4 regions of the Klebsiella sp. HN106 genome follow, and region 1 is predicted to be linked to each of the others. Evidence: predicted binding sites of a transcription regulator. Region 1 holds the regulator's gene; each other region holds the start of a gene.
The links. Region 1 encodes CRP, which controls carbon source genes, mostly activating them, when cyclic AMP is high. Its sites were predicted from a motif close to ATGTGANNNNNNTCACAT; they were not measured.
Positions count from the first base shown of each region.

Region 2: ACSIPU_RS18065 (maltoporin) is a predicted target of CRP. The motif match lies at 2,178-2,195, and genes of this name have one in related genera.
Region 3: garD (galactarate dehydratase) is a predicted target of CRP. The motif match lies at 3,564-3,581, and genes of this name have one in related genera.
Region 4: msrB (peptide-methionine (R)-S-oxide reductase MsrB) is a predicted target of CRP. The motif match lies at 2,048-2,065, and genes of this name have one in related genera.

Region 1 covers NZ_JBLURD010000011.1:162,128-170,115, reverse strand. Annotated here, with positions in the region: gene ACSIPU_RS22125 (YheU family protein) at 1-115, shown strand, start outside; gene ACSIPU_RS22120 (phosphoribulokinase) at 151-1,020, shown strand; gene ACSIPU_RS22115 (OsmC family protein) at 1,067-1,471, opposite strand; gene crp (cAMP-activated global transcriptional regulator CRP) at 1,776-2,408, shown strand; gene ACSIPU_RS22105 (YccS/YhfK family putative transporter) at 2,460-4,538, shown strand; gene argD (bifunctional acetylornithine/succinyldiaminopimelate transaminase) at 4,528-5,748, opposite strand; gene pabA (aminodeoxychorismate synthase component 2) at 5,839-6,402, opposite strand; gene ACSIPU_RS22090 (putative adenosine monophosphate-protein transferase Fic) at 6,434-7,036, opposite strand; gene ACSIPU_RS22085 (YhfG family protein) at 7,026-7,193, opposite strand; gene ppiA (peptidylprolyl isomerase A) at 7,301-7,870, opposite strand.
Region 2 covers NZ_JBLURD010000007.1:172,986-180,973, forward strand. Annotated here, with positions in the region: gene ACSIPU_RS18060 (CBM35 domain-containing protein) at 1-678, opposite strand, end outside; gene ACSIPU_RS18065 (maltoporin) at 693-2,030, opposite strand; gene ACSIPU_RS18070 (PTS cellobiose transporter subunit IIC) at 2,254-3,525, opposite strand; gene ACSIPU_RS18075 (PTS sugar transporter subunit IIB) at 3,700-4,014, shown strand; gene ACSIPU_RS18080 (PTS cellobiose transporter subunit IIC) at 4,024-5,346, shown strand; gene ACSIPU_RS18085 (PTS lactose/cellobiose transporter subunit IIA) at 5,370-5,684, shown strand; gene ACSIPU_RS18090 (ROK family protein) at 5,930-6,844, shown strand; gene ACSIPU_RS18095 (LacI family DNA-binding transcriptional regulator) at 6,901-7,863, shown strand.
Region 3 covers NZ_JBLURD010000006.1:95,258-103,245, reverse strand. Annotated here, with positions in the region: gene garK (glycerate 2-kinase) at 1-175, opposite strand, end outside; gene garR (2-hydroxy-3-oxopropionate reductase) at 241-1,131, opposite strand; gene garL (2-dehydro-3-deoxyglucarate aldolase) at 1,160-1,930, opposite strand; gene garP (galactarate/glucarate/glycerate transporter GarP) at 1,959-3,293, opposite strand; gene garD (galactarate dehydratase) at 3,812-5,383, shown strand; gene ACSIPU_RS16200 (sugar kinase) at 5,434-6,381, opposite strand; gene ACSIPU_RS16195 (DeoR/GlpR family DNA-binding transcription regulator) at 6,392-7,186, opposite strand; gene ACSIPU_RS16190 (tagatose bisphosphate family class II aldolase) at 7,539-7,988, shown strand, end outside.
Region 4 covers NZ_JBLURD010000012.1:43,254-51,241, reverse strand. Annotated here, with positions in the region: gene ACSIPU_RS22480 (glycoside hydrolase family 18 protein) at 1-704, shown strand, start outside; gene yajD (HNH nuclease YajD) at 805-1,149, shown strand; gene ACSIPU_RS22470 (YeaC family protein) at 1,199-1,474, opposite strand; gene msrB (peptide-methionine (R)-S-oxide reductase MsrB) at 1,518-1,931, opposite strand; gene gapA (glyceraldehyde-3-phosphate dehydrogenase) at 2,271-3,266, shown strand; gene ACSIPU_RS22455 (D-hexose-6-phosphate mutarotase) at 3,536-4,420, shown strand; gene ACSIPU_RS22450 (aldo/keto reductase) at 4,584-5,438, opposite strand; gene ACSIPU_RS22445 (MipA/OmpV family protein) at 5,532-6,278, opposite strand; gene yeaG (protein kinase YeaG) at 6,706-7,988, shown strand, end outside.

The DNA of each region.
Region 1 (7,988 bases):
GGTTGATAAAGTCTCTGATGTAAAACAGCAGCTAAAAAGCGGAGAGGCCGTGCTGGTATGGTCAGAGCTGCACGAGACGGTCAACATCATGCCCCGCAAGCAGTTTCACGGCTAAGGCGGCACACACTATCGTTTATCCAGGGAGTTGTTATGTCTGCCAAACATCCGGTGATTGCCGTCACGGGCTCCAGCGGCGCGGGTACCACAACCACCAGCCTCGCTTTCCGCAAAATCTTCGCCCAGCTGAATCTGCATGCCGCTGAAGTCGAAGGGGATAGCTTTCACCGCTACACCCGCCCGGAAATGGACATGGCGATCCGCAAAGCGCGGGATCAGGGCAAACATATCAGCTACTTCGGCCCAGAGGCCAACGACTTTGGCCTGCTGGAACAGACGTTTTCTGAGTATGGGCTAAGCGGCAAAGGCCAGTCGCGCAAGTATTTACATACCTATGACGAAGCCGTGCCGTGGAACCAGGTTCCGGGGACCTTCACGCCCTGGCAGCCGCTGCCCGAGCCGACTGACGTCCTCTTTTACGAAGGCCTGCACGGCGGCGTCGTGACGCCGCAGCACAACGTCGCAAACCATGTCGACCTTCTGGTCGGCGTGGTGCCCATCGTCAATCTTGAGTGGATCCAGAAGCTTATCCGCGACACCAGCGAACGCGGCCACTCTCGGGAGGCGGTGATGGACTCGGTGGTCCGCTCGATGGAGGACTACATCAACTTTATCACCCCGCAGTTTTCGCGCACCCATCTCAACTTCCAGCGCGTCCCCACGGTGGATACGTCCAATCCCTTTGCGGCCAAAGCCATCCCTTCCCTGGATGAAAGCTTCGTGGTGATTCATTTCCGCAACCTGAAAAATATCGATTTTCCGTGGCTTCTGGCGATGCTTCAGGGTTCGTTTATCTCACATATGAACACGCTGGTGGTACCGGGCGGAAAAATGGGGCTGGCGATGGAGCTGATTATGGCGCCGCTGGTTGAACGGCTGATGGAAGGCAAGAAAATAAGCTAGCTGCGATCGCCCCGGCGGCAACATAACCTACCGGGGTCGGTTCCGTTTATCCTTCGATCACTTCATAAGAGTGAGTAATGTTTACCGCCTTCTCAAGCATCAGCGCCACCGAGCAGTATTTTTCCGCCGACAGGTCAACGGCGCGGGAAACGGCCGCGTCTTTTAACTCCTTACCGGTCACGATAAAGTGCAGATTGATATGGGTAAACAGACGCGGCGCCTCTTCGCGACGCTCCGAGGTCAGCTTAACTTCGCAGTTGGTGACGTTATGACGCCCCTTCTGCAAAATGGAAACCACGTCAATCGCGCTGCACCCGCCTGCCGCCATTAGCACCATTTCCATCGGGCTGGGCGCTTTATCCCCGGAATTACCGTCCATCAGAATCTGGTGGCCAGAAGCCGACTCACCGATGAAGGTTAACCCTTCAACCCACTTCACTCGCGCTTGCATAAATTTAACTCCAGGGCTGTAATTTTCCTGACAGATTACGCGTAGATAACAATTCTCGCAACGGAAGGCGACCTGGGTCATGCTGAAGCGAGACACCAGGAGACATGCGGCGAAAGCTATGCTAAAACAGTCTGGATGCTACAGTAATACATTGATGTACTGCATGTATGCAGAGGAGTTCACATTACAGGCTGCAGAACACTTTCAGCCGGATTCCCAGGTATAGGGATTCAATACGATTGCATGCCCGGATGCCGTGTAGTGTCGGCACCCGGAGATAGCTTATAACAGAGGATAACCGCGCATGGTGCTTGGCAAACCGCAAACAGACCCTACCCTTGAATGGTTCTTGTCTCATTGCCACATTCATAAGTACCCATCAAAGAGCACGCTGATCCACCAGGGTGAAAAAGCAGAAACGTTGTACTACATCGTTAAGGGCTCCGTGGCTGTACTCATCAAGGATGAAGAAGGTAAAGAGATGATCCTCTCTTACCTCAACCAGGGCGATTTCATCGGTGAATTAGGCCTGTTTGAAGAAGGTCAGGAGCGTAGCGCCTGGGTACGTGCGAAAACCGCATGTGAAGTGGCCGAAATCTCCTACAAAAAATTCCGTCAGCTGATCCAGGTTAACCCGGATATCCTGATGCGTCTCTCTTCGCAGATGGCGCGCCGTCTGCAGGTTACGTCGGAAAAAGTGGGCAACCTCGCTTTCCTCGACGTGACTGGTCGTATCGCCCAGACGCTGCTGAACCTGGCAAAACAGCCGGATGCGATGACCCACCCGGACGGTATGCAAATTAAAATTACCCGCCAGGAAATCGGTCAGATTGTCGGATGCTCTCGCGAAACCGTTGGCCGCATCCTGAAAATGCTGGAAGATCAAAACCTGATCTCGGCACACGGTAAAACTATCGTCGTCTACGGTACCCGTTAAGTCGGTAAAACGGCGTATTGCCTGACAATACGCCGTTTTTGTTTTCCCCTCATGTGGCGCAGGCTGATTTACCACCCGGAAGTCAACTATGCACTGCGGCAAACGCTGGTGTTGTGTCTGCCGGTTGCGATAGGGCTTCTGTTCGGTCATCTACAGCAGGGGCTGCTGTTTTCTCTTGTTCCCGCCTGCTGCAACGTTGCCGGGCTGGATACACCGCATAAGCGTTTCTTTAAACGCCTGATTATCGGCGGCTGCCTGTTTGCCGGCAGTAGCCTTATCGTTCAACTCCTTCTGCAGCGAGAAATACCTTTGCCGCTGATCCTCACGGGTCTGGCGCTCATCCTCGGCGTCACGGCCGAAATCAGCTCTCTGCACGCAAGGCTGCTGCCCGCCTCGCTTATCGCGGCTATATTTACGCTCAGTCTCGCGGGCAACATGCCGATCTGGGAGCCGCTGCTGATCTACGCGCTCGGGACGTTATGGTATGGCGTTTTTAACTGGGTCTGGTTCTGGCTTTGGCGCGAACAGCCGCTGCGCGAATCCTTAAGTCTGCTGTATCGCGAGCTGGCCAATTATTGCGAGGCCAAATACAGTCTGCTTACCCAGCATACGGACCCCTCAACATCGTTGCCGCCGCTGCTTAATCGACAGCAAAAGGTGGTAGATCTGATAACCCAGTGCTATCAGCAGATGCATATGTTGGCGGCCAACCAGCGCAGCGATCATAAACGCCTGCTGCGCGCATTCCAGGTTGGACTGGACCTGCAGGAGCATATTTCCGTCAGCCTTCATCAGCCGGAAGAGGTGCAAAAACTGGTGGAGCGCAGCCATGCGGAAGCGGTGATTCGCTGGAACGCGCAAACCGTTGCCGCCCGCCTGCGGGTGCTGGCGGACGATCTCCTTTACCATCGTTATCCTCAGCGCTTTCAGATGGATAAACAGATCGGTGCGCTGGAAAAAATCGCCTGGCAGCATCCCGATAACCCGGTCGGGCAGTTTTGCGCCTGGCATTTCAGCCGTATTGCCCGGGTTCTGCGCACCCAGCGGCCGCTGTACGCGCGTAACCTGATGGCGGATAAAACCCGTCGCCTGCCGCTGCTGCCTGCCCTGAAAAACTATCTGTCGCTTAAGTCGCCGGCCTTACGAAATGCGGCGCGTATCAGCGTGATGCTGAGCGTCGCCAGCCTGATGGGCAGCGCGCTAAACCTGCCAAAACCCTACTGGATCCTGATGACGGTTCTGTTCGTGACGCAAAACGGCTACGGCGCCACCCGAGTACGCATCGTCCACCGGGCTGCAGGAACCATTGCCGGGCTGGTCATTGCCGGACTGACGCTGCACTTTCACGTCCCTGAAGGCTATACGCTGACCGCGATGCTCTTTATCACGCTGTTAAGCTATCTGATTATCCGCAAGAACTACGGCTGGGCGATGGTCGGATTTACGGTAACGGCAGTGTATACCCTGCAGCTACTCACCCTGAACGGCGAACAGTTTATCGTTGCCAGGCTGATTGATACGCTGATTGGCTGCCTGATCGCCTTCGGGGGTATGGTCTGGCTATGGCCGCAATGGCAAAGCGGCCTGCTGCGCAAAAATGCCCACGATGCGCTGGAAGCCGATCAGGATGCTATCAGGCTGATCCTCAGCGACGACCATCAGGCCCCGGCGCTGGCCTATCAGCGAATGCGCGTCAACCAGGCGCATAACGCGCTGTTTAACTCGCTGAATCAGGCAATGCAGGAACCCGGTTTTAACTCGCACTATCTGGAAGATATGAAGCTGTGGGTTACCCACAGCCAGTTTATTGTCGAGCATATCAACGCCATGACCACCCTGGCGCGCGAGCACAATATGCTCACGCCAGATCTGGCGCAACGTTATCTGGAGTCCTGCGAGATTGCGCTCCAGCGCTGCCAGCAGCGGCTGGATTCCGATGGGCCGGGCAGCGCAGGGGATGTGAATATCATGGAGGCGCAGGATGCGGAGGTTCCTCGCGGCCCGCTCAGTACAATGGAGCAGCATCTGCAGCGCATCCTCGGGCATCTGAACACCATGCACACGATTTCATCGGTGGCATGGCGTCAGCGTCCGCATCATGGCATCTGGCTGCGCGCCACTAAGCGCTGAGCACCCGCTCAACAGCCTGGGCAAAGCGCGTCATGCCTTCAGCAATATCGCTATCATCAATCACCAGCGACGGTACAAAGCGCATCACGTCCGGTCCGGCATTGAGCACCATGACACCAGCCTCTGCGGCGGCGTAGAGGAAATCGCGCGCCTTCCCGTGATACTGCGGCTTAAGCTCGGCGCCGATAAGCAGCCCCATGCCGCGGATATCGCTGAACAGATCGAACCGCGCGTCAATTTGCTGAAGGTGCTCAACAAACAGCTCGCGCTTCGCGGTGACGCCGTCCAGCACTTCCGGTGTGTTAATCAGATCGAACGCCGCTCCGCCCACCGCGCAGGCCAGTGGGTTACCGCCGTAGGTCGATCCATGAGAACCGGCGTGGAACGCGCTGGCGATGTCATGGGTGGTCAGCATCGCGCTGATTGGGAAACCGCCGCCCAGCGCCTTGGCGCTGGTCAGAATATCCGGCGTCACGCCATAGTGCATATAAGCAAACAGCGAGCCCGTGCGCCCCATACCGCACTGAACTTCATCAAAGACCAGCAAAGCCTGATGCTGGTCGCACAGATCGCGCAAGCCTTGCAGAAATTCCGGCGTCGCTGCGGTCACGCCGCCTTCTCCCTGAATCGGCTCGACCACCACCGCGCAGGTATGATCGTCCATCACGGCTTTCACCGCGTGTAAATCGTTAAACGGCACGTGAACGATATCGGCCGGTTTAGGCCCAAAACCATCGGAATATTTCGGCTGCCCGCCAACGGAGACGGTAAACAGCGATCGACCGTGGAATGCGTTATGGAAGGCAATAATTTTGGTTTTGTACGGACTATGGCGAGTGACGGTATAGTGGCGCGCCAGCTTAAAAGCCGTTTCGTTGGCTTCGGTTCCGGAGTTCATAAACACGACGCGATCGGCGAACGTCGCATCAACCAGCTTACGCCCCAGGCGCAGGGCCGGTTCGTTGGTAAAAACGTTGCTGGTATGCCACAGCTTTTCACCCTGTTCATGGAGTGCCGCCACCAGCGCCGGATGGCAATGTCCGAGCGCAGTCACGGCAATACCCCCGGCGAAATCAACGTACTCTTTCCCCTGCTGATCCCATACCCGGCTTCCTTTGCCCTTCACCGGAATAAATTCCGCCGGTGCATAAATTGGCAAAATAACCTCATCGAATGTCGCGCGGGTGATCGCCGGTTGTTCAGTTGCCATGTCGTGCCCATCCCTCTTCGTTATGCGATAGTGATTATGATAATCTAATCACAAAATATGCATAAAAAATCAACCCATGGCAACTACAAATCACCGATTGAAGAAGTTTGCCAGCAGCTGGTGGCCCTGTTCGCTGAGAATGCTCTCCGGATGAAATTGCACGCCCTCAAGGTCGAATTCGCGGTGGCGAATGCCCATGATCTCACCTTCCTCGCTGCGAGCGGTCACCTCAAAGCATTCAGGCAGCGTTAGCGGGTCAATCAGCAGGGAGTGGTAGCGGGTCACGGTTAGCGGATTATTGAGGCCACGAAATACCCCCTGGCCACGATGGCTAATGGGGGACGTTTTCCCGTGCATGACTTTGGCCGCCCGCACGATCGCGGCGCCGAAAACCTGGGCTATCGCCTGGTGGCCCAGGCAAACGCCTAAGATTGGCGTCTTGCCGGAGAAGTGGCGAATAACCGCCAGCGAAATCCCGGACTCATTCGGCGTGCAGGGCCCCGGCGAAATAACGATTTTCGCGGGCGCCAGCGCAACAATTTCCGCTAACGTCAGCTCGTCATTACGCCTGACCTGCACTTCTGCCCCAAGTTCGCAGAAATACTGGTACAGATTCCAGGTAAAAGAATCGTAGTTATCGATAAGCAGGATCATAGCGGCTCCGGGAACAAAGAACCGCGCTATTCTACTCAGTTTCCGCAGCTTCGCTTACCACTTTACGAAATATCGTCTGCAGTGGAGAAAGGTCGCCCATTGCGCCACTCTGGTTGGCCTGGTTCCATACATCGACGGCAATATCACGCCAGTCCAGCGTATAGCCAGCATGAATAGCCAGTTGTTCAAAGAAAATGCGTTGCGCCAGGCCGTTGCCGATTCGGAAAGGATGCAGGACGTTAATTTCGCAGTAGTAATGAGCGAGACGTTCAATGAATTTATCCTGAGCAAGCCCCACCAGATAGCCTTCCTCTTCCAGGGCCTGAAAGAGCGTGTTCCCCTCTTTTTCGATATAGGCGAAATGGCAGAAACGGGTGTCGCCCTGATAGATATCCACTTCACGCAGTTGTCCCGCCCAGTCGAAAATATCCTGATAGAGCTGGCGATGAATCGCGCAGAGATGAGGCAAGCCGCGCACCAGTGGCCCGAGTTCGATGGTTGCCGCGCGTAGCGCGGTCAGCTCCCACGCCGCCTGCTCAAGGCGCTGTGCCTGGCGGATACCTAAGCGGTTACGCATGACCTGCAGACCGGAGTAAAGATAAGGATCCCGGCCCTCACCAAATTTATCGCTCATAGTGGCTCCTTAACGCCGCAATACGCGCCAGGGCTTCTTCGGGAGTAAGGTTGATTAGCGGAATATCGACGCCCTCCAGCCGCCGGCTGGCCTGAAAATTCACGTTGCGTCGATCCTCCCAGAGTCGGGATTTCTGTTTTTCGGTGAGCTTTTTCATTTAACACCTCCCTGACATGTCCGCAGTAGCCACAAGTATAAGCGGCAAAAAGCGATTTCGCAGGGAAGCGGGGAATGCGCGGGTGAGCGTTACCCGCGCAATTAAGATTACGGCAGTACTTTTGCGGAAAGAATAACGATAGGTTTGGACGGAACATTTTGATACGGCCCAACGTTGTGAGTCGGCACCTGAGAAATTTTATCCGCGACGTCCATGCCTTTGACTACTTTACCAAACACCGCATAGCCGAAATCACGCTGGCCATGATCGAGGAAGGCGTTATCCGCAATATTGATAAAGAACTGGCTGGTGGCGCTGTCCTGATCGGCAGTACGCGCCATGGCGATGGTGCCGCGCGTGTTGCGCAGACCGTTGTCGGCTTCATTTTTAATCGGCGGATTAGGCTGTTTCTGCTGCATCTGTTCGTTAAAGCCGCCGCCCTGCACCATAAAGCCCGGGATCACACGGTGAAAAGTGGTGTTGTTATAAAAACCGCTGTTCACGTACTTGAGGAAGTTATCAACCGAGATGGGCGCTTTCTGGCTATTCAGCTCAAGCTCAATATTGCCCGCAGACGTGGTCAGCAACACATGAGGATCCCCCTTTGCCGCCATGGCCGGGGAAAATGCTGAAATGGCGAAAACGGCAGCCACCGCCGCGAGAGTTGATTTGAGCATGGAAATTCCTTAACGGAGCAGAATAAAAACCGAGTGCTTTGATTCTAAAGAGCCTTTGCATCCTGGGCTAGCCTTTTACCTAATTTTACTTAGCTGAAACACTTGTAACGATGGGCCA
Region 2 (7,988 bases), on a different contig from region 1:
GGTCTCCCAGGCCATAATCGCTTTTTCGTCATAGTAAGGGCGCCCGGTCACGCTGTTGGTACGGGTGATAACCTGACGAATCACGTCCAGATAGGCCTTGAAGGTTTTACTGTCGGTACGGTAAAAATCCTCCGGCTTTTCGTGGTAGAACGCCGCCAGCTGCTCGCGACCGCCCCACCACCACCAGTGATCGATAAACGGCAGAATCAGGCGCAGACCCTGTTTGTCCGCCTCGGCGATCATGTTGTCGTACACCCGCATCGCCTTTTCGTTCAGGCGCGGCATGCCGTCGGCGGTTTCCGGGGCCAGAATATGGGTTTCGCGACCGCAGGCCTCGTCAAACGTCTGCTGCACCGAGAGCACGTATACCCGCTGCGCCCTGGCGCCGGTTTGCACCAGCGCTTTAATCCAGTTTTCCTGTTCCTCCGCCGTCGGCCAGCGGAAGTATTGCCCCCAGCCGCGCGAGTCGGCTTTACAGGTGCCGCGCGCGTCGTCTTCAATACGATGCAGCTCCGGCGCATGAATGCCCGCAAAGCGGAACACCTTGTCGCCATCTTTTAACGTCGCGCCGTCGCGGGTAATAAAGTGTTCAAAGTGCGACTGCTCCGCGGCCATCGCGCCTGCGCTTCCCAGCGCCGAAAGCAGCGCGACGAGCATCAGTTTTTTCACCGGCTTAATCATCGTATCTCTCCTCAGAACCAGACTTCGGCCTGCACGCCGAAGTTCAGCGTATCGGTGTCGCCGCTGCGCGAGTAGCTACCAGCGGAAAGGGTATTGGTGCTCCAGTCGTAGTTGCCGTCCAGCGCGTCGGAGACCCCCTTATCCCACTTCGCGTAAGTGACGAAGAAGCGCAGCTGCGGGCGCGTCCAGAAGCCGGAATCAAAGGTCAGGGTCGGCGCGATGGTCACTTTAGTCAGGCCGCCTTTGCCTTTGCCGTCCACGCCTTTGTAGTTTTTATCGTCGAGATATTCGTAGCCCAGCTCGTACTGCATGGCGAAGTTTTTGGTGATCTGCTGATACGGGCGGATCCCCGCCACCCAGCTGGTGCGCCCCCAGCCTTCGGCGTCTTCCGTCCACCAGCGGTAGTTTTTGTCTTTCTGATAGTAGGCAAACGTGGAGATTTCCCAGTCGCCGAGCGAGGCCATGTTATCCAGCACCACGCGCCAGGACTGGGTATCGTCGAGGTTTGCCCAGCCCCAGCCGTTTTTACCCAGCGAGTCTCCCGCCGCCAGGCCGCGTCCGTACTGGAAGACCACGCGAGAGTAGCCGCCGGTCAGGCCGTAGAAGCCGTCAAAGTTGTAAACGCCGGTCACGCCGTAGCCTTTTTCCGCCGAGGTCGGGTGCTTCTCGTTGCGGTTCATGTGGTGGCCAATCAGCTCAAGATCGAAGCCGGTGCCGCCGATCTTTTTCAGCCACAGGTTGAGCGAGTAGTCATCCGGATAGCCCTGATCGCCTTTGTCGACCGGGTAGGCTTTGGTTTCGTCCGTCGGCGAGAAGGCGTAAACCCCGGCATCGAAGCGCGCGAAGCCAAGATCCATATTGTCGAAGCCGCCGCCGGTGCCGTTGTACTGAATGTACTCCCAGTCAAACTGATGGCTGGAGGTGTTGGAGCTGCTGTAGCGCTTACCGGCCCAGAAGGTCATCTCCGGGGCAAAGTCGAGGTTGGACAGTTCGGCAAAACCTTCGCGGAACTGCACATCATGCCCGTCGTCGTCCTGACAGTTCCAGTCAGAGGTACATTTTGACTGATGGGTGATGTTGGCCTGGACTTTTGCCACCACGCCGCTGTCCGAGGTTAACGTCACCGTTGGGATCAGTTCGATCTTGGTATCTTCTTCGTTGCCCAGACGCCACTTGCCGTCCGGCATCAGGCCAACGGAGTCAGCGCGATTGCCGTCGGCGTTGGCAAGGATCCCTGAACGGATATAGCCATGCAGCATAAAATCGTACTTCGGATCGGCGCTGGCGCAGTCGCTCATCACCGCAAGGGCAAGTAAAGACAGAGGTATTGAATGATTTAGCCTGATCATTTTTTATCCTTGGTTATTTTTTTATTAACACTGCCTGAGAACGGGAGGAAATTTACGGATCAAAAAAGGAAATGTACATCCACAAACGGAAAGCGCTTTCCGTAATTGCCGGATGAGTTCACAAATTTAACGATAGCGGGCAAATATTCGTGATGGAGTTCACATATTCTGGCAGAAATAAAAAAGCCCGCGCAGGGCGGGCTGGGGCAGACAGGCGAAAAGCTTAGCGTTCAGCGTCGGCAAGCTGGCGTTCGTAGACCTTAAAGAACGGGCGATAGAGCATCCAGGCGTTAAAAATAGCGAACAGGCACATGCATAAGTTTTTCCAGCTACCGTTGGCTGACCACGCCGCGCCGAGCGGCGCCGGCATCGACCACGGCAGCATCGCCACCGCCCGGTCGAGAATCCCCAAATGGGTTAAATACCAGGCGATACAGGCATTTATCAGCGGCACAAAAATAAACGGCAGCAGAAAAACCGGGTTCATGATAATCGGAAAGCCGAACAATATCGGCTCATTAATGTTAAACAGCGAGGGAAGCAGGCCAATTTTCCCGACGCTTTTCAACTGCCGGGAACGGCTGCGCATCGCCATAAAAACCAGCGGCAGCGTCGAGCCGATACCGCCGATTAGCAGGTAGAAATCCCAGAATCCCTGCAGGTAAATATGCGGTAACGTGGCGGAACCGGCGGCCAGCGCCTGTTGGTTTTCAAACAGATAGGTCATCCAGAACGGGTTCATAATCCCGGTGATAATTAGCGCGCCGTGAATACCGACAAACCAAAGCAGGTTGCAGATAAATAACGATATTAAAACCGCGGTTAGGGTATCGGAGGCCACCACCAGCGGCCGCACCGCTTCGCTAATCAGCTCCGGTAAAATGCGCCCGGTGCTTTGCAACAGCAGCGCGTTAATGACGCTAATAGAGAGCATCACCACCAGCAGCGGAATCAGTAGCTGAAAGCCGTTACGGGTCATCACCGGTACCTCTTCCGGCAGGCGGATGCACCAGCCTTTCTTATAGAAAAAGCGTACAATTTCAATGGAGTAAGTACTCGATATCAGCGCGGTAAAAATCCCCATTCCGCCAAGAAAAATATTGGTCGCGCCGTTGTCGCGAAAGCCGATAAACAGCAAAAACGCCAGGCAGCCGGTCAGCCCGCAGAGCCGCTCCGGTAGCCGGTACTGCTTGGCAAGACTGGCGCTGGCGCCGAAGGCCACAATCAGCGCCACCAGCCCGATAGTCAGTTCAAAAGTCGGCAGCAGAATAGGCCGCAGCTGGAAATAGAACTGGCCAAAGGCCGATGCGCCGTCGATGGAAACGGGCGGAAACAAAATCGGCACCAGCAAACTTCCGACGATCACAAACGGCATCGCCAGCGCAAAGCTGTCGCGCATCGCCGTAATGTGGTTATTGCGCGTCAGAACGTTGGCCAGCGGTGCCAGCCGCTGCTCGATGATATCGACGGCAACATTCATTAACTGAATGTTCATAATCCTGCCTTTCAGAAGAGAGTAGTCGCCAGGATGATCGCGCACTCCTGTGTAAAGTAAAAGCCCGTCATAGGTGATCGTGGTCACAATAAATAAATCCACAAACGGAAAGCGCTTTCCGTTTTATATCCGTTGTGACTATAGTCGGCGCATCCCACTCATCAGGAGCGATATATGAAAAAGATAATGTTGTGCTGTTCCGCGGGCATGTCCACCAGCCTGCTGGTGAAAAAAATGATCGCCGAGGCCGAGCAGCGCGGGTTGCCGGTAGAGATCAACGCCTTTGGCGTCGCGGAGTTCGATCAACAGGTCGGCCATTACCAGGTGGTCCTGCTGGGGCCGCAGGTGAAATACATGCAGAAAGATCTGCAAAAACAGGCTGATAAATACGGGATCCGCGTGGAACCCATCAACATGATGGATTACGGCATGCAGAAAGGCGGCGCCGTGCTGGATTTCGCGCTTTCCCTTATCGATAACAAAAATTAAGGAAAGATCATGAGCTCTCTGTACGCGAAGCTGATCGCCGTGATTGAACAGAAGATCACGCCTATGGCGGGGGCGATCGGCCAGCAAAAATACGTCACCTCCATCCGCGACGGTTTCATTACCGCCCTGCCCTTTATGATCGTTGGCTCGTTTTTGCTGGTGTTTATCTTCCCCCCGTTCTCCCCGGATACGACGTGGGGCTTTGCCCGCGCCTGGCTGCAATTTTCGCTCGATCATCGCGATGCGCTGATGCTGCCGTTTAACTTCAGCATGGGGGTGATGACGCTGTTTATCGCCGTCGGGATCGCCGCCAGCCTGGCGAAGCACCATAACCTGGACTCGCTGACCGCCGGGATGCTGTCGCTGATGTCGTTTCTGCTGGTGGCCGCGCCGCTGAAAGATGGCCAGATCTCTACCGCCTACTTCTCCGGCCAGGGGATCTTTACCGCAATTCTGGTGGCGATTTACTCTACCGAGCTGTACGCCTTTCTCAAACGCCATAACATTACGATCCGTCTACCGCCTGAAGTTCCGGCGGGCGTGGCGCGCTCGTTCGAGATCCTGATCCCGGTGCTGGCGATCGTGCTGACGCTGCATCCGCTGAACCTGTTTATCGAAGCGCAGCTGGGCATGATCATCCCGGAAGCGATCATGTCGCTGGTGAAACCGCTGGTGGCGGCGTCCGATACCCTACCGGCGATCCTGCTGTCGGTACTGGTGTGCCAGGTGCTGTGGTTTGCCGGCATTCACGGGGCGCTGATCGTCACCGGGATTATGAATCCGTTCTGGATGGCGAATCTGTCGATCAACCAGGCGGCGATGGCCGCAGGCACCGCGATTCCACATATCTATGTCCAGGGCTTCTGGGATCACTATCTGCTGATCGGCGGCGTCGGCTCCACCCTGCCGCTGGCGCTGATGCTGCTGCGCAGCAAGGCCGTGCATCTGCGGACGATTGGCCGGATGGGCGTGGTGCCGGGCGTATTTAACATCAACGAACCGATTCTGTTCGGCGCGCCGATCATCATGAACCCGCTGTTCTTCCTGCCGTTCGTGCTGGTGCCGATGGTCAACGCGACCTTGGCCTACTTTGCGCTGAAGCTGGACCTGGTCAGCCGCGTGGTGTCGATGACGCCGTGGACGACGCCGGCCCCTATCGGCGCCTCCTGGGCGGCAAACTGGAGCTTTAGCCCGGTGATCATGTGCCTGATTTGTATGGCGACGGCGATGGTGATGTATCTGCCGTTCCTCAAAGCCTACGAAAAACAGCTGCTGGAGCAGGAGCACGCTAACGCCGCCGCCCAGGCTGAAGGCGCGCCGCAGTCCGCATAATTCATACTATTCAGAGGTTTGTCATGGAATTAGAAGAACAGGTGATGGGTATTATCATCAACGCCGGGCAGTCGCGCAGCCTGTGCTACGAAGCGCTGAGCTGCGCTAAAGCGGGAGACTTCGCCGCCGCCGATGAAAAAATGAAAGAAGCGGCGCATTTTGCCCGCGAAGCGCATCGGGTACAGACCCAGCTGATTGAAGCCGACGAAGGCGAGGGTAAAACCAAAATGACCCTGGTGATGGTTCACGCTCAGGATCATCTGATGACCTCGATTCTGGCGAAAGAGCTGATCGGCGAACTGATCGCCATTTACCGCTCGCGGCCGCTGCACGCGTAGGGCTCCCCTCTCCAGGGGAGAGAAGAAAACCGGCCTGCATCGCGGATGACGTAGCCCGGGTAAGGCGTTGACGCCGCAACCCGGGAAAACGGTAAATGCTCATGTCACCTGGCTGACTTCCCGGCTCGCGCTGCGCTTAGCCGGGTTACCCGGACTGCACGCGTAGCGCCCTCCCGGAGAAAACCGGCTGGCATCGCGGATAACGTCGCGGCCCGGGAAACCGTCGACCACGATTAAGGATAACTATGCTACATCTGGGTTTAGACATTGGCGGCACCAAAATGGAAGCCGTCCTGCTCAACGCGGCGGGCGAATGCGTCTATCGCCAGCGCCGTCCGACGCATAAAGAGAGCTATCAGGCGTTTATGCAGCAACTGCTCGGGCTGATTGCGACCGTCAGCGACTGGAGCGAACGGCCGTTTACTATCGGCATCGGCCTGCCGGGGGCTATCGACCCGCAAAGCGGCCTGATTAAAAACTGTAACTGTCTGGTGCTCAACGGCCACGACCTGCGTCATGACCTGATGCGGGAACTTGGTCAACCGGTATGGATGGCGAACGATGCCGACTGCTTCACCCTCTCTGAAGCGGTGGACGGCGCGGGCGCGGGGGCAACGACCGTATTCGGCGTTATTATCGGTACCGGCTGCGGCGGCGGCATCGCGGTGAACCAACGGCTACTCAGCGGGCCTAACGCCATCGTTGGCGAGTGGGGACACAATCCTCTGCCGGGCTATTGCCCCGAGCGCGACGGTCCGGCGCAGCCCTGCTACTGTGGCAAAGAGAACTGCATCGAAAGCTTTATTTCCGGCACCGGCTTTGCCCGCCGCTACGGCGAACAGGCGCCTGCGGAAGCGATTATCGCCGCCGCGCAAAACGGCGAACCGCAGGCGCTGGCCCACTGGTGGCATTTTATTGACGCTTTCGCCCGCAGCCTGGCCTCGGTAATCAATATCCTCGATCCGCAGGTGATTGTGTTGGGCGGCGGGCTCTCCAACGTCGGGCAAATCTACGAGCAGCTGCCGTCGGCCATCGTCCCGTATCTCTTTTCCGACAGCTGCCGAACGCAGATCAAAAAGGCGCGCTTCGGCGACGCCAGCGGCGTGCGCGGCGCGGCCTGGCTGCCGGTTCTGGCCGCTGCTGAAGGCCCCCGCCGGTAGACACTTTTTTCAGCAGGTATGCTAAGCTAGGCGAAAATATTCACACAGAAAAAGCCATGCCAACCATTGATGATGTTTCAAGATTAGCGAATGTCTCCCGAGCGACGGTATCCCGCGTGCTGACCGGCACCCGGGGCGTGCGCGAAGAGAGCCGGGAAGCGGTGCTGCGCGCGGTAGAAGAACTTAACTACCGCCCGAGCTTTGCCGCGCAAAACCTCGCCAGTCAAACATCCAATCACGTGGGGCTGGTGATCCCGGCAAACGATGAAAGCAGCGGCGCGCGCCTGCTGCCGATGCTTTCATTAGCGCTTAAGGGGCTGAATAAGAACCTGATTGTTCAGTACGTCACGGATGCGGCGGAACAGGCGGCGGTCGTCGATGATCTACAGCGTCAGTGCGTGGCGGTAGTGGTACTCGGCGCCGTCCCGGCGGATGCGCCGCGCAACGTGATCTCTTTTGACCGTTTCAGCATTGCCGGGGTCAATAATCAGGGCTATGACTACGCTTTTGCTACCGAAAGCGCCTGCCGCTACGTGATCGGCAAAGGCCATCGCAATATCGCTCTGCTTATTGATAGCGACAGCGATGACGCCAGCCGCCAGATGCTCGAAGGCTATCGCAACGTCCTGCAAAACTACTCCATCCCTTTTAACCGGCAGCTGATGCTGGCGGCCAACGACAACGTTGAACAGGCGCTGCTGACGCTGATCAACAGCTTCAGCAAATACTCGGTGATTATCGTGAAACGCGACCGCTACGCCGCCGAAGCGATGCGCCTGCTGCGCGAATTCAACATCGCCGTACCGCAGGAGGTTTCGCTGCTGAGCCTGGAGGATTCTCCCCTCGCCTCGCTGCTGAATCCGCCGCTGACCTGTATCTCCTGGCCGCTGGAGCAGCTGATGGAGAACTGCCTGCAGCGTATCCGCAACCTGATTGACGAGCGCCCCGCCTTCTCTCCCGAAGGGCGCACGCTGGCGGGCCGCCTGATCCCCCGCCAGTCGGTGGCCGATCTCTCCTGATTTTAGCGCCCGGCCCTTTGGCCGGGCCTTTTCCGCACGCGCCGCTGGTTTCAACGCTAATCATTCGCCTCACATCTAAATAAGAATTATTTTCATTTATAAATAGCTTATGCTATATAACATAG
Region 3 (7,988 bases), on a different contig from region 1:
TTCCCTGCGTCGCGGCAATCATCGCCTCAACGGTACCTTCTCCGCCATCAGCGAGAGGAACCTTCACGTAGAGCGCATCGGGGAAAATTTCCCGAAAACCTTTTTCTATAGCCTGAGCAACCTCGGTGGCCGAGAGGCTTTCTTTATAAGAGTCTGGGGCGATTACGATTTTCATAGTTATGTAGCCTGACAGTGCCGCGCAAGGCAAGAATTACAGGGCGCGCATCCGCGCCCTTCTTGTTAGCGAGTGACTTCCACTTTCGCCAGTTTTTCGTAGTAGCATGCAAGTGCGCTATGGTCGGCGGTACCCAGGCCATCAGCGCGCAGCGCCTGCATCATCTCCATTACTGCGGCGGTCAGCGGCAGCTGGGCGCCCACGCCGTGAGAAGTATCCAGCGCATTCGCCAGATCTTTAATATGCAGATCGATACGGAAGCCCGGCTTAAAGTTACGATCCATCACCATCGGCGCTTTGGCATCCAGCACGGTGCTCCCGGCCAGCCCGCCGCGGATGGCCTGATAAACCAGATCCGGGTTCACGCCCGCTTTAGTCGCCAGCGTCAGCGCTTCGGACATCGCCGCAATGTTCAGCGCCACAATCACCTGGTTGGCCAGCTTGGTGACGTTGCCCGCGCCGATCTCGCCGGTGTGTACCACGGATCCCGCCATCGCTTTCAGCAGATCGTAATATTTATCGAAAATCGCTTTATCACCGCCCACCATCACCGACAGCGTACCGTCGATAGCCTTCGGTTCGCCGCCGCTGACCGGGGCATCCAGCATATCGACGCCCTTCGCTTTCAGCGCTTCGCTGATTTCGCGGCTCGCCAGCGGCGCGATGGAGCTCATATCAATCAAAACGGTGCCCGGCTTCGCGCCTTCAATGATCCCGCCTTCGCCCAGCGCGACCTCTTTCACGTGCGGGGAGTTCGGCAGCATGGTGATGATCACATCGCACTGCTCGGCAATCGCTTTCGCTGATGCGGCGGTTTCTGCGCCTGCGGCAATCACTTCGGCAATCGCTTCCGGATTACGGTCAGCAACCACCAACGAGTAACCCGCCTTGAGGAGGTTTTTACTCATTGGTTTACCCATGATACCGAGGCCAATAAAACCAACTTTCATTGTCATGTCTTTATCTCTCTAGTTTCGGTGGTGGTTATTTCTTAAAGGAGTCAGCCAGCTTCTGCGTGGCAGAACGGAAAACGCCCAGGTCGCTGCCGACGGCGACAAAGGTCGCGCCCCATTCCAGATAGCGGCGCGCGTCGGCTTCAACCGGCGCCAGAATACCGCTCGGCTTACCGTGCTTCTTCGCGCTGGCAAAAATGTGCTGGATTGCTTTTTGAACTTCCGGATGGGAAGCATTGCCCAGATGACCCAGCGCAGCGGCCAGATCGCTTGGGCCGACAAAAATACCGTCCACGCCAGGCGTGGCGGCTATCGCATCAACGTTATCCACGCCCTGCTGGCTCTCGATTTGCACGAGAATGGTGATATTTTTGTTCGACTGCGCGAAGTAATCCGGCACGGTGCCAAACATATTGGCGCGGTGCGAGACGGATACGCCGCGAATGCCTTCAGGCGGATAGCGGGTTGAGGCAACGGCGTTAATCGCCTGCTCTTCCGTTTCTACAAACGGGATCAGAAAGTTATAAAAACCGATATCCAGCAGGCGTTTAATGATCACCGGTTCGTTGGTCGGTACGCGAACGACCGGCGCGCTGTTGCTACCTTTCAGCGCCATCAGCTGCGGGATAAAGGTAGAGATATCGTTCGGCGCATGTTCGCCGTCCAGTACCAGCCAGTCGAAACCGGCCAGGCCTAAAACTTCGGTGCTAATTGGGCTCGCCAGCGCGGACCAGCAGCCAATCTGAACCTGATGCGCCGCCAGGGCCGCCTTAAATTTATTCGGGAAGATATCGTTATTCATCACTTATACCTTGTCACTTAACCGTTAATTATTTCTGCAGTTCCATACGTTTGATGTCGCCGACCACAAACAGATAGCAAACCATCGCCATCAGGGCGGAACATCCAACAAAGACCAGCGCTGCGTTGAATGAGTGCAGTTCGCTCACCAGGTAACCGATAACCAGCGGGGTTACGATGGAAGCAACGTTACCAAATACGTTAAATACGCCGCCGCACAGGCCAACAATCTCTTTCGGCGCAGTATCGGAAATCACCGGCCAGCCCAGCGCGCCAAACCCTTTACCGAAGAATGCCAGCGCCATCAGGGTGACCACCAGCGCGGTATTATTGGTGTAGTTACACAGAATGATGGTGGAAGCGAGCAGCATTCCGAGGACGATCGGCAGCTTACGCGCCACGGTGATGGAAAAACCGCGTTTAATCAGATAGTCAGAGAACACGCCGCCCAGCACGCCGCCGGCAAAACCGCACAGCGCCGGAATCGATGCGACCAGACCCACTTTCAGAATCGACATACCCTTTTCCTGCACCAGATAAATCGGAAACCAGGTGAGGAAGAACCAGGTAATGGTATTGATAAAATATTGACCGAAGAATACGCCCAGCATCATGCGGTTGGTCAACAGCTGCTTGATATAGTGAAGCTTCGGACCGCTGGCCGCCGCGCTGCCGGGCTTTTTATGGTCCATATCAACGACTGCGCCATTCTCGGAGATAAACTTCAGCTCCTCTTGCGTCATGCGCGGATGGTCAGTGGGATTATGGATCAGTTTTATCCACAGGCCGGTCAGCACAAAGCCAATCACGCCCATGACGGTGAAGACATGCTCCCAACCCCAGGCAAAGGTCAGCCAGCCCAGCAGCGGCGAGAACAGCGCCAGGGAGAAATACTGCGCGGAGTTAAAGATCGCCGATGCGGTGCCGCGCTCTTTCGTCGGAAACCACGCCGCGACGATACGGGCGTTTGCCGGGAAAGATGGCGCTTCAGAGAAGCCCAGCATAAAGCGCATAAAAAACATTGAGATGCCCGCCCACGCCAGCGGAAACATATCCACAAAGCCTTGCAGGAAGGTGAACAGCGACCAGAAGAACAGGCTGTAAGAGTAGACCTTTTTCGATCCAAATTTATCGAGCAGCCAGCCGCCGGGGATTTGCATTAGCAGGTAGGCCCAGCCAAAAGCGGAGAAAATATAGCCCATTGAGACCGCACTCAGCTGCAGCTCTTTCGCCACCTCGGTACCGGCGATCGAAAGCGTCGCGCGGTCGGCATAGTTAACGGCAGTGACAATAAAAATAATTAACAGAATTAAATAGCGGGTTGGCACACTTTTTTTCTGTTCTATTGTTGCATCCAGACTCATCTCATATTCCTCAGGTACAACACACCTTCCATTATTTATTTTGGTGTGATTCTTAATTATTCAGAAATCAATATCAGGAGGTATCGATTTACTCATCCGGCGCATTGCAAGCATGACTCAGTATAATCAGCTTGCGACCGTTAAACACTGTGCATACAACCTGTAAATGGCGTTTAATTATCTCTAATGTTGTGCAAATGCAATAATCAATGGGCGCTGATCCACAGTTCCAGCGATTTCCCCCATGCGCGGGTTCTCTTGCGTAGCAATGGGTGATTTAGATCACATTTTCAAATTCAAACACCTGACATTCTTTATTTCACAAATCTGCGCATCAGAAATTGAATATACCCTAAATATTTCGAGTTGCATGAAGGCGGCAACGCAGGGAATCCCCTGGCGCTTACTAAAGTAAGTGACTGGGGTGAGCGAGGAAAGCCAACGCAAATGCAGCTTGAAATATGACGGGTATAAACGTTTTATTTTATTATTCGCACCTTGCTGGAGAATACTGGACAATGGCTGACATTGAAATTAGACAAGAATCGCCAACGGCGTTTTATATAAAAGTGCACGAAACGGATAACGTGGCGATTATTGTTAACGATCGAGGTTTAAAAGCCGGAACGCGTTTCCCTGACGGGCTCACGCTGGTTGAGCATATCCCGCAAGGCCACAAGGTCGCGCTGGTCGATATTCCTGTACACGGTGAAATCATCCGCTATGGCGAGGTGATTGGCTACGCGGTACGCGATATTCCGCAGGGCAGCTGGATTGACGAATCGCTGGTGGAACTGCCGAAGGCGCCGCCTCTGCACACCTTACCTCTGGCGACCAAAGTTCCGGCGCCGCTGCCGCCGCTGGAAGGCTATACCTTCGAAGGCTATCGCAACGCCGACGGCAGCGTTGGCACCAAAAATCTGCTCGGTATTAGCACCAGCGTGCACTGCGTGGCGGGAGTCGTCGATTACGTAGTGAAAATTATCGAACGCGATCTGCTGCCGAAGTATCCCAACGTCGATGGCGTCGTGGGTCTGAACCATCTTTATGGCTGCGGCGTGGCGATTAACGCTCCGGCAGCGGTCGTTCCGATCCGCACCATTCATAACCTGGCCCTCAATCCAAACTTCGGCGGCGAAGTGATGGTGATTGGCCTTGGCTGCGAGAAACTGCAGCCGGAGCGCCTGCTGGAAGGCACCGACGATGTAAAAAGCATTCCCGTAGATAGCGCCAGCATCGTCAGCCTGCAGGATGAGAAGCACGTCGGTTTTAAATCAATGGTGGATGACATTCTGCAGGTCGCCGAGCGCCATCTGGAGAAGCTGAACCAGCGCCAGCGCGAAACCTGCCCGGCCTCCGAACTGGTGGTCGGTATGCAGTGCGGCGGCAGCGATGCGTTTTCTGGCGTGACCGCCAACCCGGCGGTGGGCTATGCCTCCGATCTGCTGGTGCGCTGCGGGGCGACCGTCATGTTTTCCGAAGTCACCGAAGTACGCGATGCGATTCATCTGCTGACGCCGCGCGCCATCAACGAAGAAGTCGGCAGACGCCTGCTGGAGGAGATGGCCTGGTACGATAACTATCTTGATATGGGTAAAACCGACCGCAGCGCCAACCCCTCCCCGGGCAATAAAAAAGGCGGTCTGGCCAACGTTGTAGAAAAGGCGCTGGGTTCTATCGCTAAATCCGGAAAGAGCGCGATTGCCGAAGTGCTCTCTCCGGGGCAGCGCCCGACCAAACGCGGTTTGATTTACGCCGCGACGCCGGCGAGCGACTTCGTCTGCGGTACTCAGCAGGTGGCCTCCGGGATCACTGTGCAGGTCTTTACTACCGGTCGCGGTACGCCGTATGGCCTGGTCGCCGTACCGGTGATTAAAATGGCGACGCGTACCGAGCTGGCAAACCGCTGGTATGACCTAATGGATATCAATGCGGGAACCATCGCCACCGGCGAAGAAACCATTGAAGAGGTAGGGCTGAAGCTGTTTGAATTTATTCTTGATGTCGCCAGCGGCCGCAAGAAGACTTTCTCAGATCAGTGGGGCCTGCACAATCAGCTGGCGGTGTTTAACCCGGCGCCGGTGACCTGATCGGCTCAGCAACTTATCCCGCTCGTGATGCTTCGGGCGGGATACCTCTGCTATTGATGCGCGTTGAGAAACCCCTCTATCTGCGCTTTGGTGGAAGTCCCTTCCATCGGCCCACGCCGGGTAATCGCCAGAGAGCCGCTGGCGTTGGCCCATCTCAGCGCCTCCTGCGGCGATGCGCCGGACAGGAAAAGGCTGACAAAGGTGGCGCCAAAGCAGTCGCCGGCCCCCGTCGGATCGACAACCGGGACATGAAAACCGGCAGCATGATGCGTTTCTCTGGCGCTGTAATAGCTCGCTCCGCGCGGGCCGCGTTTAATTACCACGTGCTTAACGCCGCGCTTTAAAAGCTTATCCACCAGCACCTGCTCATTGCGCCCAGGGTTGAGGCCAAAGTAATCCAGTTCGCCATCGCTGGGCAAAAAAATATCTGTATAATCAAGGATATATTCAAAAGCCTGCGACATTTCAGGGATGTTGAGCATCTCTTTGCGGATATTCGGATCGAACGAAACCGTGCCGTTGCGCGCTTTAATATTTTCAATCGCTTTACGCATCGCGTCGATCATGCGAAACGAAAACAGCGAAGAGCCCATAATGTGAAAATGATTGCACTGGTTAAGCAGACGGTCGTCAATATGGTCAGCGGTTAGCAAACCACAGGCGCTGTTCGGCATATTAAAAATAAAATCGCGCTGCGCCTGGCTACGGTAGCTCACGAAAGCGCTGCCGGTGGTCGCCTTTTGCAGTATGGCGATCCCATTAACGTTTACGCCGTCGCTTTCCAGCCGCGCGATATTCATTTCACCAAACGCATCGTTGCCGACACAGCTGAAAAGCACCGAGCCCAGCCCCAGCTTTGCCACCTGATCGGCGAAAATTGCCGGGGCGCCGCTGGGATATGGCCCCCAAAATTCACCCGGGCGAGAAAAACCCTGGTTCTCTTCTTTTGCCAGAAACTCCACCAGTAGTTCGCCGATGGTGCAAATGGTCACATTCATCATCGCTCCTTTACTTTGCCTTCTGCAAAGCAGGGTTGAGCCATGTCAGGCACTCGTTGTTGGTATAGCTGTTAGTCATGCCAGCGGCGAGAAGGCGGGCGTGATACTCCGCGGCGACCACCTGCGGCGTCACGATGCCGCTAATTTGCTGCAAGTCGCCAATCGCGTAGCGTTTATCGCCATACACCGGACGATGCGCAACGACCGCAATCACCCTCTCACTTTGCGCCACCGCTTCGCTCAGCAGGCGAGCGCTGGCTTCCTGTCTGACGCTCAAGGTGCCATCTTCCGCAATGTGGTCGACAGCGATCAGCGCTCGTGAGGGGCGATATTGACCCAGCGCGTTCAGCGCCAGATCGCCTTCGACTATTTTGCCGCTGCTCCCGAGTACGCCGCCGAGCAGCACGGTTTCCCCATTCAGAAACTCCTGCGCCAGCGGCACATGCGCCAGGTCGTTTAACAGCAGACAAAGCTCGTCATAGCCAGCAAGGAACGGGATCACTTTGCGTAAGATCGACCCCTGCCCCAGAAAGAGCGTTTCGCTATCTTCGATCTGCACGGCGATCTGGCGAGCCATTTCGGTCTCCAGGGCTTTATCCGTTACTACCGGAGCCTCCTGAGCCAAGGCGATCGGGGTCCCGGCCTGGGAAGTGTAAATTGCGCCGCCAAACGAGCGCTTAAGGTAGCCCTGCTGTTCAAGGTAGTTCAGGTCATTACGGATCGTTACCCCAGATACAGCCAGCATTTCAGCCAGATCGTCGACTTTGATCTCTCCGTTTTTGCGCACGATCTCCGCGATGTCCAGGCGCCTTTTCAGCAGACTTGTAGACGGTTTTGCCACAGTGTTGTGCCTTCTTATTTTCTCCCAGAATAACTTTCATTTTTAAATTTCCCCGCTGCATTGTCAAACGCCAGGCCTTCTTTAAGCATTCAATAGCGAATTAAAATTATTTAATTCAGTAGGTTATGTTTAATCACGCTTTTTAAGATACTTTTAAAAAAGAAAACAAACAAGAGCATATAACTTTCATTTTTAAAATAACATCACAGTAGTGTGCGATTGATCACAACAACAAAACGTAGCGATCGCTACATTACTTTCAAAACGAAGGCGTAAGTAACAAATAAATTTACAAAATGAAAGTTAAGGAGCAAGAATGTACATTATCTCGAGTAAAAACATGCTGTTGAAAGCTCAGCGGCTTGGATACGCTGTTCCGGCCTTTAATATCCACAACCTGGAAACGATGCAGGTGGTGGTAGAGACGGCGGCCGAGCTGCGTTCTCCGCTGATCCTTGCCGGCACCCCTGGAACTTATAGCTATGCAGGAACCGGTAACGTGGTGGCGATCGCTCGCGATCTGGCTAAGATCTGGGATCTCCCTTTAGCGGTCCACCTCGATCACCATGAAGATCTGGCCGATATCACACGTAAAGTACAGGCCGGTATCCGCTCGGTCATGATCGACGGTTCACACGCACCTTTTGAAGAAAACGTCGCGTTAGTCAAGAGCGTGGTTGAACTGAGCCACCGTTATGATGCCAGCGTCGAAGCCGAGCTTGGTCGCCTGGGCGGTGTGGAAGATGATCTCGTGGTCGATGCAAAA
Region 4 (7,988 bases), on a different contig from region 1:
TGGGCAATAAAAAACTGGTGACCATCGCCGTGGGCGCTAACGCGGAGAGTCCGAAGAGCTGGGTGGATGTCAAAGCGATAGCCCCCTCGCTCGACTACATCAACCTGATGACCTACGACATGGCTTACGGCACCCAGTACTTCAATTCCAACCTGTACGACTCCTCTCAATGGCCGACGGTCGCAGAAGCCGATAAGTACAGCGCTGATTTCGTGGTCAACAACTATCTTGCGGCGGGTTTGAAGCCCAGCCAGATGAACCTGGGGATTGGTTTCTATGGGCGGGTACCGAAACGCGCCGTCGAGCCGGGCATTGACTGGAGCAAACCGGATGCGCAGAAAAATCCGGCAACGCAGCCTTATTTTGAGCCGCAGCAGGTCGAGCTGTTCAAAACGCTAGGCGTCGATCTGTCAAAAGATACCTACGTGAAATATAACGATATCGTGGCGAAGTTCATCAACGATCCGCAGAAGCGCTTTACTCAGCATTGGGATGATGAAGCGAAAGTGCCGTGGCTGTCGGTAACGTCCTCCGACGGTAAAGCGCTCTTTGCCCTCTCCTATGAGAACCCGCGTTCGGTGGCGATCAAAGCCGACTATATCAAGAGCAAAGGACTGGGAGGCGCGATGTTTTGGGAGTACGGCGCCGATGATCAAAACCAGCTAGCGAAACAGCTGGCCGAATCCCTGGGGATCAAACGCTGATCTGCGCGATGTCACCGCCTGCACAATAGGTTATGATAAGCACATTCCGCTGCGCCAGCTCCGGCGCAGCTTTTCATTTGCAACAGAAGGCATGGGTATTATGGCTTATATCCCGAAAAACTACGCCCGTCTGGAAGTCGGATATCGCGAAAAAGCGCTGAAGCTCTTCCCCTGGGTCTGCGGACGCTGCTCGCGTGAGTTTGTCTATTCGAATCTGCGTGAACTGACGGTACATCATATCGACCACGACCACTCCAATAACCCGGAAGATGGTAGCAACTGGGAGATGCTGTGCCTCTACTGCCACGATCATGAACACTCAAAATACACCGAGGCCGATCAGTATGGTTCAACGGTGGTGGCCGGCGAAGATGCGCAGAAAAGCGTCGGCGAAGCGAAATATACCCCTTTCGCCGATCTAAAAGCGATGATGAACAAGAAATAACGCTCAGCTGACGCTAAGCCCGGCGTTCAATTGGCCGGGCCGTTCAGGCTCAGGATTTAAACGTCGCGATAGGTTGCGGCGAAATACCGAAGTCCACTTTCAACTGCTGTTTACTCTTCATCACCATCTGTCCGTTGGTGTCGATGGTCATATGCTGCGCGTCTACGTTATATCGGGCCTGCCAGAGCATCACCAGCTGCAGACAGTTCTCTTTCTGCTCGGCTGTTAACGCCACGCCGTCGGGCCATTTTCCCAGCTCCACCGCCGTCGCCAGACGCTGATACACTTCCGGCGTCATGCCGTCGATAATCCGTTCAATTTCCATCGTTCTCCCGCCCCGTGTTGGAATAATTTGCTGAATCGTTTTTTCAACCCTTGGTTTGCTCACCATTTTCATCATTGGTGAAGCTTAAAGAGGCCGAATTAACACAAAAACGCTCACCGGTAGGCTGCGGGCCATCCGGGAAGACGTGTCCAAGGTGAGCATCGCAGTTTCCGCAGCGAATTTCCGTGCGCTGCATACCGTGGGAGTAATCGTTAAGATAGCGAATAGCGTCATCGCTTACCGGCTCATAAAAGCTCGGCCAACCGCAGCCTGAATCATACTTGGATTGCGAGTTAAACAGCGGCGCGTCGCATACCAGGCAGTGGTAGACGCCATCGCGTTTGTTGTGGAGTAGCCGCCCGGTGAACGGCGGTTCAGTACCGTGATTCTGCGTCACGTAAAACTGCATCTCGCTCAAATTTTTTTTGAGCTCGTCCGAAGAGGGTTTATTCGACATTGGCTTGCTTCTCGCTGTGAAAGGACAACTTTTTTGGCTTAATTCTAACAAAATATTAACAATGAAGCGTGCACTTTTGTTCTAAACTTAGGCGACGCCAAAAGGCAGCCACACAATTGTGATGAATATCACATTTTTATCTCAAATGACCTTTAAAATTCCGGGCGCAGCCCCCATATGGAATTGGGCTCAAAGGGAAAGTGGGATAAATCAACCGCGCAAAGGCATGCTCCGGATTGATTTGTCGCAATGATTGACACGATTCCGCTTGACGCTGCGTAAGGTTTTTGTAATTTTACAGGCAACCTTTTATTCACTAACAAATAGCTGGTGGAATATATGACTATCAAAGTAGGTATCAACGGTTTTGGCCGTATCGGTCGCATTGTTTTCCGTGCTGCTCAGGAACGTTCTGACATCGAGATCGTTGCAATCAACGACCTGTTAGACGCTGACTACATGGCTTACATGCTGAAGTATGACTCCACTCACGGCCGTTTCAACGGTACCGTTGAAGTGAAAGACGGTCATCTGATCGTTAACGGTAAAAAAATCCGTGTTACCGCTGAGCGTGACCCGGCTAACCTGAAGTGGGACGAAGTGGGTGTTGACGTTGTTGCTGAAGCAACCGGTATCTTCCTGACCGACGAAACCGCTCGTAAGCACATCACCGCTGGCGCGAAAAAAGTCGTTCTGACTGGCCCGTCCAAAGACAACACTCCGATGTTTGTTAAAGGTGCTAACTTTGACAAATACGAAGGCCAGGACATCGTTTCCAACGCTTCCTGCACCACCAACTGCCTGGCTCCGCTGGCAAAAGTTATCAACGACAACTTCGGCATCATCGAAGGTCTGATGACTACTGTTCACGCCACTACCGCTACTCAGAAAACCGTTGATGGCCCGTCTCATAAAGACTGGCGCGGCGGCCGCGGCGCAGCTCAGAACATCATCCCGTCCTCTACCGGCGCTGCTAAAGCTGTAGGTAAAGTACTGCCAGAACTGAATGGCAAACTGACCGGTATGGCGTTCCGCGTTCCGACTCCGAACGTATCCGTTGTTGACCTGACCGTTCGTCTGGAAAAAGCTGCTTCTTATGAAGAAATTAAGAAAGCAATCAAAGCTGCTTCCGAAGGCGCAATGAAAGGCGTTCTGGGCTACACCGAAGACGACGTTGTCTCTACCGATTTCAACGGCGAAGTTTGCACTTCCGTATTCGATGCTAAAGCGGGTATCGCTCTGAACGACAACTTTGTGAAACTGGTTTCCTGGTACGATAACGAAACTGGTTACTCCAACAAGGTTCTGGACCTGATTGCTCACATCTCCAAATAAGTTGAGATGAGACCGTAATCTGTAAGAGCGACTCCGGTCGCTCTTTTTTTTGCCTAAAAATATACCCGTCATACTTCAAGTTACAGATGTGTTGGCTACGCTCGCTCACCCGAATCACTTACTACGGTAAGCTCATCGGGATGAATCAGGGACATCCATGTCCCTGACCGAAGGCCATCTTCGGTTGTTCAAATTCGTTCCTGACGAATTTGTCGTTCACTTGCCACCTTCCTGCAACTCGAATTATTTAGGGTAAAAAGGATTGCGTAATGATTAATAAAATTTTTGCCCTCCCGGTTATCGAACAGCTTACCCCTGTCCTTTCCCGTCGCCAGCTTGATGACCTGGAACTGATCGTGGTTGATCATCCGCAGGTTAAAGCTTCCGTGGCTTTCCAGGGCGCTCACCTGCTCTCCTGGAAGCCCGCAGGCGAAGAAGAGGTCCTGTGGCTCAGCGGCAATACCCCATTCAAAAATGGCGTTGCCCTGCGCGGCGGCGTGCCGATTTGCTGGCCATGGTTTGGCCCATCAGCTCAGCAGGGTCTGCCGTCGCACGGTTTTGCCCGCAATCTGCCGTGGGCCCTGAAAGGCCACGATGAAGACGATAACGGCGTGGTGCTGACCTTTGAACTAAAAAGCAGCGATGCCACTCGCCAGTACTGGCCGCATGAGTTCACCCTGTTAGCGCGTTTCAAACTGTGTAAAACCTGCGAAATTGAGCTGGAAGCGCACGGCGAATTTGAAACCACTTCCGCCCTTCACACCTATTTCAACGTCGGTGACATTGCGGCAGTGAAGGTCAGCGGTCTGGGCGACCGTTATATTGATAAAGTGAAAAATGCCGAAGAAGGCGTATTAAGCAACGGCACTGAAACTTTCCCGGATCGTACCGACCGCGTCTATCTGAATGCAGAAACCTGCAGCGTCATTCACGATGATGCGCTCAGCCGCAACATCGATGTCGTCCATCATCACAACAGCAACGTGGTTGGCTGGAACCCGGGACCGGCCCTTTCCGTCAGCATGGGCGATATGCCCGATGATGGCTACAAAACCTTCGTTTGCGTAGAAACTTGCTGCGTAACCGAATCGCAGAAGGCCAGCGAAGAGAAACCTTCGCGCCTGGCGCAAACCATTCGCGTGGTGAAACGCTAACGCACTGAAGGAGCGCATACGGGTTAAAATCTAGTGCGCGTATTTCTGCCGGGCGGCGGCTGACGCTTTGCCCGGCCTGACGCACTGATTGCGATCGTATTCATGCCTGGTGGCAGCTCGCGACCGGAGCCCCGCAGAGTCGGGGCTTTTCTTTATACCCTATTCAGACCATATCCAGCGGTGTTTTTCTTCCCGGTGCCGGGTAAGCTTTTTCCAGCAGCGCCCTCTCTTCAGCGGTTAGCTCGATGTCCAGCGCCGCAGCATTTTGCTCAACATGTTCGATACTCGATGCTTTCGGGATCGCCAGTACCCCCTGATGGCTGATAACCCACGCCAGAAGCACCTGCGCGGCGGTTACGCCCCGGGCCTGCGCAATATTTTTCACAACGGTATGATTTAAAAGTCCATTGCGTAGACGGCCGGCCTGGGCCAGCGGACAGTAGGCCATCACCGGCAGCCGCTGCTGCTGGCACCATGGCAACAAATCATGTTCAATACCGCGAGAAGCCAGGTGATAGAGTACCTGGTCAGTTGCGCACTGCTCGCCGCCGTCAACCTGCCAGAGTTCTTGCATATCAGCGTAATCAAGATTCGATACGCCCCAGCGACGAATTTTGCCCTGCGCAACGAGCGCTTCCATACCTGCCACCGTCTCCTGCAATGCGTAGTCGCCGCGCCAGTGCAGAAGGTAGAGATCGAGATAGTCGGTCTTCAGACGGCGCAGGCTGGCTTCGCAGGCGCTGGCTATTTTGCGACCGCCAGCGTTCCACGGATACACTTTAGACACCAGCACCACGCGCTCGCGCTGGCCGCGAATGGCTTCGCCGACAACCTCTTCGGCGCCGCCGTCAGCATACATTTCCGCCGTATCGATCACCGTGAGCCCAAGATCGATGCCCGCGCGTAGTGCAGCAGACTCCTGAACGCGCAGCGCCGGGTTTTCGCCCATGTACCAGGTCCCCTGCCCTATGACGGAAACCGCTGGATGCTCACCAAAACTGATTGTCCTTTGTGCCATGACTGCCTCCTGTCGTTTGATTGCACCACCGTAATGCAAAACAGGGCATTACGCCCTGTTTTGATGCACAAATTGCTCTGTAATAAAGCACTATCAGAAGGAGTAAGTGATCCCGGTTGAAATCAGACCGCTCCAGGATTTGTCCACCATCGGACTATCGGTGATTTCGTCAGACAAGCGAGTGTAGCGGGCCACGCCGTATACGCTCCAGTCGCCGAGGAAACGATAGTTTGCCGACAGCTCGAGGTACGGGTTCCAGCTGCTGTCCGGATCGTAGCTGCGCATGCCGCTGCGATTCGACTCATGCTTCGAAACACCATAGTAGTACTCGTTCTGATTATCGCTATTCCATTCAACGCCAATACCCGGCGTAAGCGTCAGATTGCCGTTGGTGTAGCGATATAGCCAGGCCAGATCCCATACGATACCGTTGCTGTTATCCAGGGTGTCCCCTGACAGCGCGGTGCGCAGGAAACCGTACTGCGTATAGTGTTCGTACGCAAGTCCTGCCATCACCGTGGATTTACGTTTATCCAGACGGCGCATCTGCTCGCTATCGCTGTCGCCTGGCTTAAAGTACATCGGCGACCAGTAGGCGGTCACGGAAAGCTTATCGTTGGTATCATTCCACAGGTAAAGACCACCGCCTAAACCACGAAACCAGAAGTTATCGCTCTCGTAATTAATCACCGGCACCGGGTAAACATCAGCATCATACTGCTTGTACGGATGTTCAACGACGCCTACACCCGCCCCTAAAGTGAACTTCCCTTCAGCGTGTACGGCGGATGCTGAAGTCGCAATCAACACACCAAGTGCCAGAAGTTTGATTTTAGTCACGATCCATATTCCTGTTGTCAAATTATTAGCGCAGGCAGTTTAACGTTGTATACGTCATGCCTCAAATTCTTTACCAGTCATTACACTGAATTCACCAGATTCTCATCCTCAGATGACCATTCGCTGACAGCCGAATGACAGCGTCATGACGGCGTGAAACCAGAAGTGGAAATGAGAGGCTGCTTTTCTGGATGAGTTGTTGATAAGTCATTGAAATTGATTTTCCACGCCATGCAAGTTTTCCAAATGCATCTACGCTTTAATTTAGAAGAAGTAAATGCGGGGCACGTTATCCCGAGACTTCGCCAACCTGGCATAAGGGTTGCTGGAGAATCAGAGAGCGCTGTGCAGCTTACCTCTTCCGGGGGCTCCCACTATTCATATGAACGGCTCTCAACCTGTGCTAAAAACGAAAGGACGGCATGCCATGAATATATTCGATCACTATCGCCAGCGCTATGAAGCTGCCAAGGACGAAGAGTTCACACTGCAGGAGTTTCTTACCATCTGTCGGCAAGATCGCAGTGCTTATGCTAACGCAGCAGAAAGATTGCTGATGGCCATCGGTGAGCCGGTCATGGTCGATACGGCCCTGGAACCCAGGCTATCCCGTCTCTTTTCAAACCGGGTCGTTGCGCGCTATCCGGCATTTGAAGAGTTTTACGGTATGGAAGATGCCATCGAGCAAATTGTTTCTTACTTAAAGCACGCCGCTCAGGGGCTTGAAGAGAAGAAACAGATTCTGTATCTGCTGGGCCCCGTGGGCGGCGGTAAATCATCGCTTGCCGAACGCCTTAAGTCCTTAATGCAGCGCGTGCCTATCTATGTGCTTAGCGCAAACGGAGAGCGTAGCCCGGTCAACGACCATCCGCTATGTCTGTTTAACCCGCAAGAGGATGCGCAAATCCTCGAAAAAGAGTACGGCATTCCAAACCGCTATCTGGGAACAATTATGTCGCCGTGGGCGGCCAAGCGTCTGCAGGAATTCGGCGGCGACATTACTAAGTTCCGCGTGGTGAAAGTGTGGCCGTCAATCCTGGCGCAGATTGCCATCGCCAAAACCGAGCCCGGCGATGAGAATAACCAGGATATCTCGGCGCTGGTGGGTAAAGTGGATATCCGTAAACTGGAACACTATGCGCAGAACGATCCGGATGCCTACGGATATTCCGGCGCCCTGTGCCGCGCCAACCAGGGGCTGATGGAATTTGTAGAGATGTTTAAAGCGCCTATTAAGGTGCTGCATCCGCTGCTGACCGCGACGCAGGAAGGAAACTATAACGGCACTGAAGGGATCTCCGCCCTGCCGTTTAACGGGATTATCCTCGCCCACTCCAACGAATCGGAATGGGTTACCTTCCGCAATAACAAGAACAATGAGGCCTTCCTCGACCGCGTGTACATCGTCAAGGTGCCTTATTGCCTGCGCATCTCGGAAGAGATCCGCATCTATGAAAAACTGCTCAATAATAGCGAACTGACTCACGCGCCCTGCGCGCCGGGAACCCTGGAAACGCTGTCGCGCTTCTCGATTCTGTCGCGCCTGAAAGAGCCGGAAAACTCGAGCATCTACTCGAAAATGCGCGTCTATGACGGTGAAAGCCTGAAAGATACCGACCCGAAAGCGAAATCCTATCAGGAGTATCGCGATTATGCCGGCGTTGATGAAGGGATGAACGGCTTGTCTACCCGCTTCGCGTTCAAAATTCT